Linked DNA regions of Variovorax terrae. The protein of the gene in region 2 binds, or shares a complex with, the protein of the main gene of each other region. Links are inferred from orthologs where the notes say so. Each region holds a gene or a part of one and is shown on either strand. Other genes may lie near its edges.

Evidence for each region.
Region 1: the proteins of trxB (region 2) and trxA are in contact, whole or in part, in a crystal structure (PDB 1F6M), measured with the Escherichia coli proteins. The link is inferred for Variovorax terrae from one-to-one orthologs.

What each region holds. Positions count from the first base shown.
Region 1 is NZ_JALGBI010000001.1:1,590,187-1,593,266, reverse strand. What follows is about bases 201-2,962. They hold trxA (thioredoxin TrxA), read left to right. Parts: upstream 201-1,296; coding sequence 1,297-1,629; downstream 1,630-2,962. Other genes in these bases: rho (transcription termination factor Rho), read left to right, coding at 1,811-2,962; MMF98_RS07535 (PD-(D/E)XK nuclease family protein), read right to left, coding at 201-1,206. Outside these bases: more of MMF98_RS07535, read right to left, coding at 1-200; more of rho, read left to right, coding at 2,963-3,076. UniProt on the Escherichia coli protein: Participates in various redox reactions through the reversible oxidation of its active center dithiol to a disulfide and catalyzes dithiol-disulfide exchange reactions.
Region 2 is NZ_JALGBI010000002.1:704,429-707,640, reverse strand. What follows is about bases 262-3,155. They hold trxB (thioredoxin-disulfide reductase), read left to right. Parts: upstream 262-1,178; coding sequence 1,179-2,132; downstream 2,133-3,155. Other genes in these bases: MMF98_RS18790 (aminotransferase-like domain-containing protein), read right to left, coding at 2,800-3,155; rpmG (50S ribosomal protein L33), read left to right, coding at 2,586-2,753; rpmB (50S ribosomal protein L28), read left to right, coding at 2,341-2,574; MMF98_RS18810 (Crp/Fnr family transcriptional regulator), read right to left, coding at 352-1,026; MMF98_RS18815 (DNA translocase FtsK), read right to left, coding at 262-315. Also shown: more of MMF98_RS18815, read right to left, coding at 1-261; more of MMF98_RS18790, read right to left, coding at 3,156-3,212.

The DNA.
Region 1 (3,080 bases), on a different replicon or contig from region 2:
GCGCAAGCCCGCCAGCCACTGCGGCAGCGGCCGCGCCTGGCGCATGCCGTCGCGCACCGCCTGGGCCTGCTCGGCCAGTTGGGCGGCCGGCTCAAGCGCTATGGAATCCGTAGCATGCAGTGGGCGCCACTCGCGGACTCCGGCCTTTCTCAGCCATTTTTCCAGGGCCTGGACCGCACCCGCGTCGAAGGCCGGGGCGTTTTTCAGCCAGTCCAGCACGCTGTCGCTGGAGGCCTGCCAGGCGCAGGCCCGCAGCGCACCCATCACCTGCGCTGCGGCGCGGGTGGTGGAGAGTTTCCAGCCGTTCTCGTCGCGCACCGCCACGCCCTGCGCGTCCAGCATGGCGCGGATGCGGCGCGTGAGCGCGCGGTCGATGGCCGCCAGCGCGACCGGCGCGCGGCCGGCCTCGAGATGCCGCAGCACGCAGGCCGCGGCGCGGGCTGCTTCGTCCTCGGCGTCGCGCGCCGCGTGCAGCCGCACCTGGCCGGCCGGCGCGGGCCGGTCCAGCGGCAGGAACACGGCCTTCTCGCCGAGCTGGGTTTGCAGTGCCTGGGCCAGCGGGTCGGACTGGAAGCCGTCCAGCACCACCAGCGCGTCGAGCGTGTCGGCCTGCGCGGCGCTGAACAGCGCATCCGAGGCGTGGCCGGAGGCCACGGCCCACTCGACGGCCAGACGCGCCACGGCAGACTCCAGCGCCATCACGGGCGCTTCGAGCCCGGTGGCCACCAGCGCGCGCGCACGTGCTGCCCAGGCCGGCCGCTCGGATGGCGGAACCGCTGCCACCAGCCGTGCCAGCTGCTGCGCCGCCTCCATGAGCCGGGCTGCCAGCACCTCGCGCTGGGCGCCCAGGCCGGCCTGCTCGACCAGCGCCCGCGCGGTCAGGATGTCATGCGCGGCGTCGAAGCTGATGTCGTCGGCCGCCGGCACGAAGCCCCCCAGGCCGCGCGCCCAGTTCATGCTGCTCTCGAAGCGCGGCACGAACGCGGCCGCGGGGCCGTCCTGCCGGGCGGCCCATTGCGTCCAGAGCTGGCGCGCCAGCGGCATGAGCTGGGCATAGGGCACCAGCACCACGCTGCGCGCCGGATGCGCGCCGCGCCGCGCCAACTCGGCCGCGATGCGAGAAATCAGGCCCTGCGCGGGGTCGAGCCAGGTCTGGACTGCGGGGTGGCCGAGAGGGAGTTCATGGGTTTTTGCTATCTCATTCATAGCAACCCTGCGCCCGACGATAGGGGTTGGTTTCTGTCACAATGCCGCAACTTTAGCTGTTACCTGCCAAGCCCATCCAAAGGAAACATCATGGCCAGCGACCTGATCAAACACATCTCCGACGCCAGCTTCGAAACCGACGTTCTGAAATCCGACAAGCCGGTGCTGGTGGACTACTGGGCCGAGTGGTGCGGCCCCTGCAAGATGATCGCACCGATCCTCGATGAAGTGTCCAGCACCTACCAGGACAAGCTGCAGATCGCCAAGATGAACGTGGACGAGAACCGCGACATCCCCGCCAAGTTCGGCATCCGCGGCATCCCCACGCTGATGTTGTTCAAGGATGGCCAGCTTGCCGCCACCAAGGTCGGCGCCATGAGCAAGGCCCAGCTCACCGCCTTCATCGACCAGCAACTGGCCTGATGCCTCCCCGCGGCTGAAGCCAGCTCCTGCTTCAGCCGCTCCCGTTTTCCTGTCATAATCCCTCCCAGTTCACCGATTCGCTACCGCGGTCCGGTTCGAGTTCCCGGTGGGTGAAGCACATCTCGCTTCGCACCCAACCTCCCCCCGATTTTTCATCGAACTCCCTTCAAGGGGTCATCCCATGCACTTAAACGAACTCAAGGCACTGCACGTGTCTGAAGTCTTCAAGCAGGCCGAAGAGCTTGAAATCGAGAATACCGGCCGCATGCGCAAGCAGGAGCTGATGTTCGCCATCATCAAGAAGCGCGCCCGCGCCGGCGAACAGGTCTTTGCCGATGGCGTGCTGGAGATCCTGCCCGACGGTTTCGGCTTCCTGCGCAGCCCCGACACCAGCTACACCGCGAGCACCGACGACATCTACATCTCGCCCAGCCAGGTGCGCCGGTTCAACCTGCACACCGGCGACATGATCGAGGGCGAGGTGCGCACGCCCAAGGACGGCGAACGCTACTTTGCCCTGACCAAGCTCGACATGGTCAACGGCGGCCCGCCCGAGCAGAACAAGCACAAGGTGATGTTCGAGAACCTGACGCCGCTGTTCCCCAAGGAACAGATGAAACTCGAGCGCGACAACTTCAAGGGCGAAGAGAACATCACCTCGCGCGTGATCGACATCATCGCCCCGATCGGCAAGGGCCAGCGCGCCCTGCTGGTGGCGCCGCCCAAGAGCGGCAAGACGGTGATGATGCAGCACATCGCCCACGCCATCGCGGCCAACTACCCCGATAGCTACATGATGGTGCTGCTGGTCGACGAGCGGCCCGAAGAAGTGACCGAAATGCAGCGCTCGGTGAAGGCCGAGGTGATCGCCTCCACCTTCGACGAACCCGCCGCGCGCCACGTGCATGTGGCCGAGATGGTGATCGAGCGCGCCAAGCGCCTGGTCGAACTCAAGAAGGACGTGGTGATCCTGCTGGACTCCATCACCCGCCTGGCCCGCGCCTACAACAACGTCGTGCCCTCCTCGGGCAAGGTGCTGACCGGCGGCGTCGATTCCAATGCGCTGCAGCGCCCCAAGCGCTTCCTGGGCGCGGCGCGCAACGTGGAAGAAGGCGGCTCGCTGACCATCATCGCCACCGCGCTGGTCGACACCGGCAGCCGCATGGACGAAGTGATCTTTGAAGAATTCAAGGGCACCGGCAACAGCGAAATCCACCTGGACCGCCGCCTGTACGAAAAGCGCGTGTTCCCCTCGATCCAGCTCAACCGCAGCGGCACCCGCCGCGAGGAACTGCTGCTGGCCCCCGAGATCCTGCAGAAGACCCGCATCCTGCGCCAGTTCATGTACAACATGGACGAGATCGAGTCCATGGAAATGGTGCTCAAGAGCATGAAGGCCACCAAGACCAATGTCGAGTTCTTCGACATGATGCGTCGCGGCGGGTGAGCCC
Region 2 (3,212 bases):
CCAGCGCGCCAGGGTGGCCAGCCAGGCGCGCACGCCGGCCGCAAAGCACCACCACACGGAAAAACCCAGCAGGAAATAGCTCACGTCCGATAGCCAGGCCCCCAGGCGGCCGCCCCAGTTGCGGACCGGCCCGCCGATGCCCGACGTGGACCAGGCGGCGTCCTGAAGGGAATGGCTGAGCAGCGCCATCAGCCAGAACACCAGCGCCACGCCCCCCGCGATCAGGCCGATTTCATGGGCAAAGCGCCCCACGCCCGATCGGGAAGGGCTGGCTGCGCCAGAGGATGAATTCAGGGTATTGAGAGAGTAAGTCATGGGCAAGGCATGAGCTTACCCCAGGCGCCGAGGCGGTCAGGCCAGTGTGGAAAGCCGTTCCTTGACCAGCATCGAGCCGTTGTCCTGGGTTTCGACGAAGCCCCGCTCCTCGAGGTCCTTCATGACGCGGCTAACCATTTCGCGGGAAGCGCCCACCATCTTGGCAATGTCCTGGCGCGAAATCTTGTCCCGGATCAGCATCTGGCCTTCGCGGTCGGGCTGGGCGAACTCCAGCAGCACATGGGCCACCCGGCCGTACACGTCCATCAGCGCCAGGGATTCGATCTTCCGGTCGGCATGGCGCAGGCGCTGCACCAGCCCCTTCATGATGGCGTAGGCCATCGAGCTGTTTTCAGGCAGGCAGCGCGCAAACTCGGTCCGCCCGAGCACCAGCACGTCGGTCTGGATTTCGGCACGCACGGTGGCCGAGTGCGGCTCGTTGTCGATCAGGCTCATTTCGCCGATGTAGTCGCCCGGCTGCATGGTGGCCAGGATCACTTCGCGGCCGCGGTTGTCTGCCGTCACCACGCGCGCACGGCCCGTCAGGAGGATGAACAGCGCATTGGATTTCTTGCCCTGCTCGACGATCAGTTCGCCGCGCTTGAGGCGCCGCTTGACGACGGCGTCGGCCACGGCCTCGGCCTGGACCGCCGTCAGCATCGCGAACAGAGGCACTCGACGGATCAGTTCCAGATTGGACAACATCGACATCTTTATCTCCTCCTCATACCACGCTGCATGATGGGTTCTTACAATCGCACGGATTGAAAATCCAAACCTGACAGCGCCTTCCACAGGTTGATACTCGGCTCATAGTCCCAAACTGTACACCGCGCCGCCTTGTCATCCATACATGTTTTACCATGACTAACATAAAACACGCGAAAGTTCTCATCCTGGGCTCCGGTCCGGCGGGCTACACCGCCGCCGTCTATGCCGCCCGCGCCAACCTCAACCCGATGCTGATCACCGGCATCGCGCAGGGAGGCCAGCTGATGACCACGACCGATGTGGACAACTGGCCCGCCGACGTGCAGGGCGTTCAGGGCCCGGACCTGATGCAGCGCTTTCTGGAGCACGCCGAGCGGTTCAAGACCGACATTGTGTTCGACCACATCAGCTCGGTCGATCTCAGCAAGCGCCCCTTCACCCTCAAGGGCGACAGCGGCGAGTACACCTGCGATTCACTGATCATCGCCACCGGCGCCTCGGCCAAGTACCTCGGACTCGAATCAGAGACTGCCTTCATGGGCAAAGGCGTCTCGGGCTGCGCCACCTGCGACGGCTTCTTCTACCGCGACCAGGTCTGCTGCGTGATCGGCGGCGGCAACACCGCGGTCGAGGAAGCGCTGTACCTGTCCAACATCGCGCGCAAGGTCTACCTCGTGCACCGGCGCGACAAGTTCAAGGCCGAGCCCATCCTGGTCGACAAGGTCATGGAAAAGGTCAAGGCCGGCAAGATCGAACTCAAGCTGTTCAACACGCTCGACCAGGTGCTGGGCGATGCCAGCGGCGTGACCGGCGTGCGCCTGAAGAACACCCAGACCGGCGCCACCGAGGACCTCGAACTCAAGGGCTGCTTCATTGCCATCGGCCATGCGCCCAACACCGAGATCTTCCAGGGCCAGCTCGACATGAAGGATGGCTACATTGTCACCCGCTCGGGGCTGCAGGGTTTCGCGACCATGACCAGCGTGCCCGGCGTGTTCGCCGCCGGCGACGTGCAGGACCATGTCTACCGCCAGGCCATCACCAGCGCCGGCACGGGCTGCATGGCCGCGCTCGATGCCCAGCGCTTCCTCGAACAGCAGGATTGAGAAAACTCGGCCCCAGGCCTGAGCGCGCGCATTTTGGCGGATACCGGGCGGAAATCCGGACCGCGCTATAATGTAGGGCTTTGCTGAATCCAGCTGGTGCCGTTGTGCCGGCTTTCCGGCAGCAAATACAGGGTTACCGCCACCCTTTCTTCTGGCGAGGTGAGGCCCTCACGTGAGTGACGGCTGTTGAAAATATCGGAGTGTCCTCATGGCACGCGTATGTGAAGTCACGGGCAAGGGCCCGATGGTGGGCAACAATGTGTCCCACGCCAACAACAAAACCAAGCGCCGGTTCCTGCCGAACCTGCAATATCGCCGCTTCTGGGTCGAGAGCGAGAACCGCTGGGTGCGCCTGCGCGTCTCCAGCGCCGCCCTGCGCCTGATCGACAAGAACGGCATCGATTCCGTGCTCGCAGACCTGCGTGCACGTGGCCAAGCCTAAGGAGAACGATCATGGCAAAAGGCGGACGCGAAAAAATCAAGCTGGAATCCACGGCCGGCACCGGTCACTTCTACACGACCGACAAGAACAAGAAAACCATGCCCGAGAAGATGGCGATCATGAAGTTCGATCCCAAGGCTCGCAAGCATGTGGAATACAAGGAAATCAAGCTGAAGTGATTCGGCGCCATTCCTTCGAAAAAAGCCGCTCACCGAGCGGCTTTTTTCATGCGCGCCCGGCTCCCGCGAGCTGGCCGAGCGTGCGCAGGGCCCCGTCGACGCCGTCCGTGAAGGCCAGCGCGCAGCTCAGGCGCAGGAAGCCGTCATAGCGCGCCGTGTTGGAGAACATCGCGCCGGGGGCGATGCGGATGCCCTGGCGCAGCGCCTGCTCGAACAGCGACGACGATGACACGCCGTCGGGCAACTGGATCCACAGGCTCAGCCCGCCCGGCGGCAGGCGCAGCCGCGTGCCGGCGGGAAAGTAGCGCGCGATCGCCTGGGCCATGCGTTCGCGCTGGCTGCGCAGGCGGGGCCGCAGCCGCAGCAGATGCCGCTCGAAGGCCGGCGCCGCGGTCCAGCGCGCGGCCAGCAGCTGGCCCAGGGTGTTCGTGTTGCGGCTTTGCGCGAACTTGAGCATCT